Archangium violaceum: one gene and its partner. The protein of the gene in region 2 binds, or shares a complex with, the protein of the main gene of each other region. Links are inferred from orthologs where the notes say so. Each region holds a gene or a part of one and is shown on either strand. Other genes may lie near its edges.

The links.
Region 1: the proteins of secA (region 2) and secY are in contact, whole or in part, in a crystal structure (PDB 3DIN), measured with the Thermotoga maritima proteins. The link is inferred for Archangium violaceum from one-to-one orthologs. Residues at the interface, in WP_004082002.1 of Thermotoga maritima: Glu261, Ala262, Arg263, Lys300, Ala301, Arg302, Thr303, Ile304, Ile305, Leu323, Tyr324, Asp325, Pro326, Val329, Ser330, Tyr333, Ile336, Lys340, Phe345, Val349, Glu363, Phe364, Tyr374, Ser375, Gly376, Gly377, Glu393, Ile395, Thr482, Ser483; in WP_004081795.1 of Thermotoga maritima: Glu108, Gly109, Glu110, Glu111, Ala236, Glu237, Arg238, Arg239, Ile240, Thr241, Ile242, Gln243, Tyr244, Ala245, Arg246, Arg247, Val248, Thr249, Gly250, Arg251, Arg252, Val253, Tyr254, Gly256, Ala257, Ser258, Thr259, Tyr260, Leu261, Pro262.

Annotation. Positions count from the first base shown.
Region 1 is NZ_CP069396.1:5,555,885-5,558,989, forward strand. What follows is about bases 1-2,839. They hold secY (preprotein translocase subunit SecY), read left to right. Parts: upstream 1-666; coding sequence 667-2,013; downstream 2,014-2,839. Other genes in these bases: rplO (50S ribosomal protein L15), read left to right, coding at 19-540; JRI60_RS22835 (adenylate kinase), read left to right, coding at 2,154-2,801. UniProt on the Escherichia coli protein: The central subunit of the protein translocation channel SecYEG. Consists of two halves formed by TMs 1-5 and 6-10.
Region 2 is NZ_CP069396.1:9,235,443-9,241,813, forward strand. Bases 1,459-4,822 are described here. They hold secA (preprotein translocase subunit SecA), read right to left. Parts: upstream 4,500-4,822; coding sequence 1,659-4,499; downstream 1,459-1,658. Also shown: tsf (translation elongation factor Ts), read right to left, coding at 1-323; rpsB (30S ribosomal protein S2), read right to left, coding at 468-1,433; 23S rRNA (cytidine(2498)-2'-O)-methyltransferase RlmM, read left to right, coding at 4,874-5,896; JRI60_RS36870 (diguanylate cyclase domain-containing protein), read left to right, coding at 5,938-6,371. UniProt on the Escherichia coli protein: Required for protein export, interacts with the SecYEG preprotein conducting channel.

The DNA.
Region 1 (3,105 bases), 3.7 Mb from region 2 along the record:
TGCGAGAGGGTTCAGACAATGGCGACTACGCTCCATAACCTGAAGCGCCCTGAGGGCTCGTGGCACCGCAAGAAGCGGGTGGGCCGCGGCCAGGGTAGCGGCCTGGGCAAGACGGCCGGCCGCGGTGGCAAGGGCCAGAAGGCCCGTAGCGGCAACATGCGTTTCGAGGGCTTCGAGGGCGGTCAGAGCCCCCTGCAGCGCCGGCTGCCGAAGTTCGGCTTCATCTCCCCCAACCGCACCGTGTACGCGGTGGTGAACCTGTCGGACCTCGAGGGGTTCGACGCGGGCGCCACGGTGGACGTGGCCGCGCTGGAGTCCCGGGGCCTGGTGAAGGGCCGCTACGACGGCGTGAAGGTGCTCGGCAACGGCACCCTCTCCAAGAAGCTCTCCGTTCGGGCGCACAAGCTTTCGGCGACCGCCCGCGAGGCGATCGAGAAGGCGGGCGGCTCCGTGGAGGAGCTCCCCCTGGTGGCGCACAAGCCGGAGTCCGCGGCCAAGGCCCACTCCGGCAAGGGCGTCAAGCAGGCCAAGAAGTCGTGAGGGTAGGGCGCGTTACACTCTTAGTGGTGCGCGCCTTTCCATCCGTGTAGGATTCCGCGCCCCTTTCCGAATTCGGACAGGGGCGCTGTTGTTCTGGCTGAAACCTTTCTGGGGGATGGATCCCACGTGGCTCTGAACGCCTTCGTCAACGTCTTCCGCATCGCGGAGCTGCGCAGCCGGCTCATCTATACGCTGATGCTGCTCGCGGTGTACCGCATCGGCATCTTCATCAACACGCCTGGCGTGGACCGGGCGGCGATGAACGCGTTCATGGACGCCCAGCGCCAGTCGGGCGGCCTGTTCTCGCTCTTCAATCTGTTCTCCGGCGGCGCCCTGAACCAGATGTCCATCTTCGGTCTGGGCATCATGCCGTACGTGTCCGCCTCCATCATCATCCAGCTCCTGGCGGTGGTGGTGCCCAGCCTCGAGCGGCTGCAGAAGGAGGGCGCCGGCGGCCGGCAGAAGATCAACCAGTACACCCGCTACGGCACCATCGCGCTGTCGATCGTCCAGGGTGTCGGTATCTCGCGCTGGCTGGCCTCGCTGGGCCGCAGCGACGCGGGCCAGTCCGGCTTCAACCAGGTGGTCGTCCCCAACGACAACGTCTGGTTCACCTTCATGACGGTGATCAGCCTGACGGCGGGCACCGCGTTCATCATGTGGCTGGGTGAGCGCATCACCGAGCGCGGCATCGGCAACGGCATCTCGCTCATCATCTTCGCGGGCATCGTGTCCGGCCTGCTGCCCAGCGGCAAGACGCTGTTGGACCTGGTCCAGCAGGAGGTCGTCAGCATGGCGGCCGTGGCGGCCCTGCTGCTCTTCATGGTGTTGGTCGTCGGCGTGGTGGTCTACGTCGAGCGCGGCATGCGGCGCATCCCGGTGCAGTACGCCAAGCGCATGGCCGGCCGGCGCATGTTCGCCGGACAGGCCACGTACTTCCCGATGAAGGTGAACACCTCGGGCGTCATCCCGCCCATCTTCGCCGGCGCGCTGCTGTCCTTCCCGGCCACGCTGGGCACCTGGTTCCCCTTCCTGCAGGGCATCCAGCGCAGCATCGAGTCGAGCCCCTGGGTCTACAACGGCATCTTCGTCCTGCTCATCATCTTCTTCTCCTACTTCTACACGGCGCTGACCTTCCGGCCGGACGACGTGGCGGACAACATCAAGAAGCAGGGCGGCTACATCCCGGGCATCCGTCCGGGCCGGCAGACGGCGGACTTCATCGAGGGCGTGCTCAACCGCATCACCTTCGGTGGCGCCCTGTATCTGGCCGCCATCTGTGTGATTCCGTCCATCATCAGCAACATGCTGGGCGTCAACTTCACCTTCGGCGGCACGGCGCTGCTGATCGTCGTGGGCGTGGCGCTGGACACGGTGCAGCAGATCGAGGGCCACCTCATCAGCCGCAACTACGAGGGCTTCGCCGGTCCGCGCGGCCCCCGTATCCGCGGCCGGGTCCGCGTGGCGGCCTGAGCGAGGAAGTCGTTCTCGGGCGCTCCTCCCCCTCACCCCGGGGAGGGGCGCCTCGTCGTTCCAGGGGTGTGAGAGCGGCGTGGGGGGCATGTTCGCCGTGGCCCCCGGCGCGCTCCTTCCTGACGAGCTGAGAGGAATACATGAACCTCATCCTGTTTGGCCCTCCGAACGCGGGGAAGGGCACCCAGGCGAAGATGCTGTACTCGGAGTTCAAGATTCCGCAGATCTCCACGGGTGACATCCTCCGCAAGGCGGTTCGTGAGGGCACGGAGATGGGCAAGCTGGCCGGGCCGTTGATGGCCGCCGGTGCCTACGTGCCGGACGAGATCGTCATCGGCATCGTGGAGGAGCGCCTGAAGGAGCCGGACTGCGCCAACGGTTTCATCCTGGATGGCTTTCCTCGCACCACGCCCCAGGCCGAGGCGCTTGAGCGCATGCTGGCCCGGCTGGGCAAGAAGATCGACGCGGTGGTGTCCCTCGAGGTGCCGCACGAGAAGCTCATCGAGCGCGGCTCGGGGCGCCGCTCCTGCCCCAGCTGCGGGGCCGTCTACCACGTCTACCAGAGCCCGCCGAAGCGGGCAGGCTTCTGCGACAAGGACGGCACGGGCCTCGTGCAGCGCGAGGATGACAAGGCCGAGGTCGTTGAGAAGCGCTTGAAGAAGTACGACGCGGAGACGGCTCCCCTGAAGCAGTTCTACGCGCAACGTGGGCTGCTCAAGAGCATCGACGGTGTAGGGTCGCCCGAGGGCGTCTACGCGGATATCAAGAAGGCGATGGGCAAGGCCTGAGCGCCCGTATACCAGCGGGCCACCAGGCAAGGGCCGGGCGCGCGGAGTGCGTGCCCGGCGTTCGTCCAGGAATGGTCCTCCCCGCCGAGCTCATGGTGAACCAGGGCACGGATGAGGTGGACCTCCTCGGCGATGACTGGACAGCCGATCTCCTCGACATCAAGCTTTCCGCGTACTTGGAGCATTCGGGTGCTCATCACCGAAGGGGGGCGGGAAGTCCTCACCCGGCGCCAGGCTGGGTGGGAGTGTGGAATACAAGGGTGTACGCAGGGAGTTCGTAGAATTTCGGGGTTTTCAGCGCGAG
Region 2 (6,371 bases):
TACTTGGGGCTGGCCGCGGCGACCTGCATGGCCACGTCCTTCACCAGGTCCTGGAAGTCGGTGTTGCGGGCGACGAAGTCCGTCTCGCAGTTGACCTCCACGATGACGCCGATGCGGCCACCGTGGACGTAGGTGCCGATGACACCCTCGGCCGCCACGCGGCCTTCCTTGCTGCCGGCCTTGGCGATGCCCTTCTTGCGCAGCCACTCCTCGGCCTTGGCGAAGTCGCCACCGGTCTCGGCGAGCGCCTTCTTGCAATCCATCATGCCCGCGCCGGTCTTCTCGCGGAGCTCCTTCACCATCGTGGCGCTGACCTCGGCCATGTTCGTCTCCAGTTACACCCTCCGCGGACACCGGGAGGGGCATTCAGGTTTGAGGGTACTGCGGGGATTGAAAACGAAAAGCCGGGCGGCGACCACGCGCCGCCCGGCTAAACTTCTCGCGCCCCGGCAAGGAGCGCGGCGGCGTTACTCGGCGGCGGTCTCCCCGCCCTCGCCGCCCTCGGAGCCCTCACCCGCGGTAGCGGCGGGAGCGGCACCCTTCATCTCCACGAGGGGACCGCGGCGGTCACCACCCCGGTCGCCACCACGGCGGTCACCACCCCGGTCGTTGCGGCGCGGCCCACGGCGGTCACCGCGGTCGTCGCGGCGCTCGTCACGGCCCTCGCGAGCCTCCTCCTCGTCACGATCGGCCGCCCCGCTGGCGCGGTAACGGGCCCCGCCCTCGATGCAGGACTCGGCCACGCGCGAGGTGAAGAGCTTGATGGAGCGGATGGCGTCGTCGTTGCCCGGGATGACGAAGTCGATGCCGTCCGGGTCGCAGTTGGTGTCCACCACGCCGATCACCGGGATGCCGAGGCGGTTGGCCTCGTGCACGGCGATGTGCTCCTTCTTCGGGTCGATCACGAAGATGCACTTGGGCAGCTTGGACATCTCCTTCACGCCGCCCAGGTTCTTCTCCAGCTTCTCGCGCTCACGCTCGAGGGCCGCCACTTCCTTCTTGGGGAGACGATCGAAGGTACCGTCCTCCTTCATCTTCTCCAGGGTCTTCAGCCGATCGATGCCCTGCTTGATCGTCTTGAAGTTGGTCAGCGTGCCACCGAGCCAGCGGCTGGTGACGAAGAACTGACCGGCGCGGCGCGCCTCCTCCTGGATGACGTCCTGTGCCTGCTTCTTGGTGCCCACGAAGAGCACCGAGCCGCCGCGGGCCGTGATGTCCGCCACGAAGCGGAAGGCCTGGCGGGCCAGGTTGACCGTCTTCTGCAGGTCGATGATGTAGATGCCGTTGCGGGCACCGAAGATGTACGGCTTCATCTTCGGGTTCCAGCGCTTCGTCTGGTGGCCGAAGTGAACACCGGCCTCCAGGAGCTGCCGCATCGTGATGCCGCCGGCGGCGGCCATGGCCTGCTGCTGCGTCGTGTCTTGCGTTTCCATCTCGGTTCTTCCTCCACGCTCGCGGGACAATCCGGCTGTTGTCTCCCTGACGGGAAGCACCGAGAGCCGGGACGAGCGTGTGCGTAGTGGGTTGACTGAAACAACGAACCCGCCATCAGCCAGGGCTGGCGGCGGGCGCGCTTCTCTAACAGAACCACTCCGGGCGGTGCAAGCTTCGCAACGCCCGGTGTGGGTCAATGAACGGCTGCCGGGCAGCCGGGGGGCCTAGACGCTCGCCTCGTCGGCGGCGCCGTGGCACTTCTTGTACTTCTTGCCGCTGCCGCAGGGGCAGGGATCGTTCCGGCCCACCTTGGGACCGCCGGCGGGACCGGTGGCCTGACGGGGGGCGGCCGCACGCGGGGCGGCGGGCTCGGCCAGCTTGCCCTCGGCGTCCGCGCGACCCTCCTGCATCTGGCGCTGCCGCTGGACCATCTGCCGGGCCAGCCGGGCCGCCTCCTCGGCGGCGGCGGAGGCGCCCTTGGCCTGCACGCGCATCATCTGGCTCACGAACTGCGAGCTGATGGCGCCGAGCATCTGCATGAAGCCGTTGTAGCCCTCCTTCTTGTACTCCTGCTTCGGGTCCTTCTGCCCGTAGCCACGCAGGCCGATGCCCTGGCGCAGGTGGTCCATCGCCAGCAGGTGGTCCTTCCACAGCGTGTCGATGGTGACCAGGTAGCGCACCTGGAGGAAGCGCAGGAACTCCTCGCCGAACTCCTCCTCGCGGGTCTGGATGACCTTCTCCGAGGCCTTGTAGATGTCCTCCTGGATCTCCTCGCGCGAGCCGGCCTTGAGGAAGGACAGCTCCAGGTTGAGCGTCTCCTTCACGCCGCGCGAGAGCGCCTCCAGGTCCCACGAGGCCGGGTTGCGCGACGGGCAGTAGGTGTCGGTGAGGGTGACGATGACGTCCTCCACCGCATCCAGCGTCATCTCCTTGAAGTCCGCCCACGAGATGGCCCGCTCGGTGCGCACCTTCACCCGCGTCTTCGGCTCCTCGTCGTACTCGACGAGCGGGATGCCGGCACCGGCGGCCAGCACCTTGCGGCGCAGCTTGTAGATGGTGCGCCGCTGCTGGTTCATCACGTCGTCGTATTCGAGCAGGTTCTTGCGGATGTCGAAGTTGTGACCCTCGACGCGGCGCTGGGCGCTCTCGATGGCGCGGCTGAGCCACACGTGCTCGATGACCTCGCCCTCCTCCATGCCCAGGCGCTCCATCAGGCCCGAGATGCGCTCGGACCCGAAGATGCGCATCAGGTCGTCCTCGAGCGACAGGTAGAAGCGGCTGCCACCGGGGTCACCCTGGCGGCCGGCGCGGCCACGCAGCTGGTTGTCGATGCGGCGCGACTCATGGCGCTCGGTGCCGATGATGAACAGACCGCCGGCCTGCGTCACCTCCTCGCGCTCCTTCGCCGTCTGCTCCTTGAACCGGGCCAGCGTCGCCTCGAAGCGCTGCTTGTGCTCGGCGAGCGCCGCCTGGTACGCGGTCAGGTCCACCGTCTGGCCATCCGCCGCCGGAGGAGGCGGCGGCTGGGGCTCGGGACCCACCTCGGCCTTGGCCATCACCTCGGGGTTGCCGCCCAGGAGGATGTCCGTACCGCGACCGGCCATGTTGGTGGAGATGGTGACGGCGCCCTTGCGGCCCGCCTGCGCGACGATGTCCGCCTCGCGCTCGTGCTGCTTCGCGTTGAGCACGTTGTGCGGGATGCCCTGCTTCTTGAGGAAGCCGGCCACCACCTCGCTCTTGGCGATGGACACCGTACCCACCAGCACCGGCTGCCCCTTCTTGTGCAGCTCCGCGATGTCCTTGGCCACCGCCTCGAACTTCTCGCGCTCCGTCTTGTAGACCACGTCCTGCAGGTCCTGACGGACCATGGGCCGGTTGGTGGGCACCACCCGGACCTCGAGGTTGTAGATCTTCGCGAACTCCTCGGCCTCGGTGTCGGCGGTGCCGGTCATGCCCGAGAGCTTGGAGTACATGCGGAAGTAGTTCTGGAACGAGATGGTCGCCAGCGTCTGGTTCTCGTTCTCGATCTTCACGCCCTCCTTGGCCTCGACGGCCTGGTGCAGGCCGTCCGACCAGCGGCGTCCGGCCATCAGTCGGCCGGTGAACTCGTCGACGATGACGACCTCGCCGTCGCGCACCACGTAGTCGCGGTCACGCTTGTAGAGCGTGTGGGCGCGCAGCGCCTGCTCCACGTGGTGGAGCGTCTCGATCTCGCTGGGGTCGTACAGGTTGCCGATCTTCAGCCGCTGCTGGAGCTTCTCGATGCCCGAGTCGGTGAGGGACACCGACTTGTGCTTCTCGTCCAGGATGTAGTCCTGGTCCGGCACCAGCCCGGGGATGACCTTGTCGACGTTGTAGTACTTGTCGGTGGTGTCCTCGGTGGGGCCCGAGATGATGAGCGGGGTACGGGCCTCGTCGATGAGGATGGAGTCCACCTCGTCCACCAGGGCGTAGTTCAGCTCGCGCTGGACGTAGTCCTGCAGGCGGAACTTCATGTTGTCGCGCAGGTAGTCGAAGCCGAACTCGTTGTTCTGCCCGTAGGTGATGTCCGCCCGGTAGGACTCCTGGCGCTGACGGTCGTTCAGCTCGTGGAGGATGCAGCCGGTGGTCATGCCCAGGAAGCGGTGCACGCGGCCCATCCACTCCGAGTCGCGCCGGGCCAGGTAGTCGTTCACCGTCACCACGTGCACGCCGCGGCCGGACAGGGCGTTGAGGTACGAGGGCAGCGTGGCGGTGAGCGTCTTGCCCTCACCGGTGCGCATCTCCGCGATGCACCCCTGGTGCAGGAACATGCCGCCGATCATCTGCACGTCGTAGTGCCGCTGGCCGATCACCCGGCGAGCGGCCTCACGCACGATGGCGAAGGCGTCGAACAGCAGGTCGTCCAGCGGGCGACCGTTCTGCACCTCCTGCTTCATCCGTGCCGTGGCGGCGGGGAAATCCTCATCCTTCAGCGCCCGCATCTTGCTTTCCAGCTCGTTGATGCGGGCTACCTTCGGGAGCGCTTTCTTGAGCTCGCGCTCATTCTTCGTCCCGATGATCTTCTTCAGCGTCCATTCGATCATGCGATTCTGACTCTCTCGCCGGAGAATCCTCGATAGGACGCGGCGAGTGAAGGGAAATCCCTGGATTGTAGGTGGGATGCAGGAAGGAAACCACGCGTTTCCCCCGCGTCATTCCACTTGGCAGGCAGCCGTGCGAGAGGCAGGACAGAGTAAAGCGGAACCGAGGCCAAGCAATGCCCTCCCGTAGAAAAGATGCTCGTCGCCCCACGAGGCGCCCGACTCCCCGCCCCCAGAAGGGCACAACCGCCCCCAAGCGGGGTTCTTCCTCCTCATCGAGAGGTGCCGCCCCCCCCAGGGGAGCCACCTCCCGGGGGGCGAAGTCTCCCCCGCCTCCACCGGCGCCCCCCGTCCCACCCCGGGTGAAGCCGCCGCCCATACCACCCGACACCCTCCCCGCACAACCCGGGCGGTGGCTGTGGACCTGCCGCGCCGGTTTCGAACCCCACCTGTTCGAAGAGCTGGCATGGGCGGGGGCATCCCCCCGGATGCTCGGCGAGGTGCTCGTGGAGAGCGAGAAGCGCCCAGCGGAGCCCCCGGCCTTCGCCCGTACGGGCATCCGCGTGGTGGCCTCCTTCCTGGCCGGACAGCCATCCGAGCAGTTGGCGCAGTCGATTGCCTCCCGGGTGACCGAGGCGGTGCCCACCGGCCCCCTCGTGCTGCAGTCCTTCACCCCGGACAGCCCGGCGGGCAACCGGCTGGCCGACGAGGCGGACGCCGTGCTGGAGGCGGTGCGCACGCGCCTGCCCGCCGACCGGCTCCTGGAGGAGACCTGGCGGGCCCGCGAGTCCGGCGCGACGCTCGTCGAGCTGTGCGTGGCCCCGGGGGTGGTGGTGGTGGGCTCGGTCCCCGCGCGGGAGGCGCTGTCGCTCTCCCCGGGTGGACGCCAACGCATGCGGCGCCCGGGCGATGCGGCCTCGCGCGCGGCCATGAAGCTGGAGGAGGCCCTGGTCAGCCTGCCCTTCGAGCCGGGCCGGGGCGAGGTGTGCGTGGACCTCGGCGCGGCGCCCGGCGGGTGGACGCAGCGGCTGGTGGCGCGTGGCGCGCGGGTCATCGCCGTGGATCCGGCGAAGCTGATACCGGAGCTGGCCGGGCTCCCCCGCGTGGAGCACATCCAGGAGAGCGCCTTCGCCTACACCCCGGAGGAGCCCGCCGACTGGCTCTTCTGCGACATGGCCTGGCGGCCCATCGAGGTGGCGCAGCTCCTGGCCAAGTGGGGCCGGCGCGGTTGGGCCACGCACCTGGTGGCCAACATCAAGCTGCCGATGAAGGACAAGAACCCCATCCTCCTGCGCGTGCGCCACATCCTCGTCGAGGAGGGGGGCTGGCAGGCGCTGACCATCCGCCAGCTCTACCACGACCGGGACGAGGTGACCGTCACCGCGCACCGGACGAGCTGAAGTCCCCTGCGCCCGTGGGGCACCCGCGCTAAAGAGCGGCCATGCCCTACGCCATCGACGAAGCCATGGCCACCGCCCTGGTGGCCCTCTACCCCCGGCTCGTGCAGCGCTCGCCCGAGCCGGTGAAGGTCGCCCTCCAGCGCCTGCTCGACGAGGAGCACGCGCGCCGCGGCGTCCCGGACGCGACGGGCGCGCTCAACCCGCTCGCCCTCACCCAGGGGACGCTCCTCAAGGAGGAGTTCGATCTCTCCACCCACGCGCACCACGAGGGCTGGACGCTGGGCGCGCTCCTCGTCGACGTGAAGGGGATGATCCACGTCAACGCGCGCCATGGCTTCCCCGCGGGTGACGCGATGCTGCGGGCCGTGGTGGCGTCGCTCCACGCGCAGCTGACCGGAGCGAAGGTGGTGCGGCTGCAGGGCGACAACTTCGCCGCGCTGCTGGTGCCCACCTCGGGGCTGTCGGTGACGGAGGG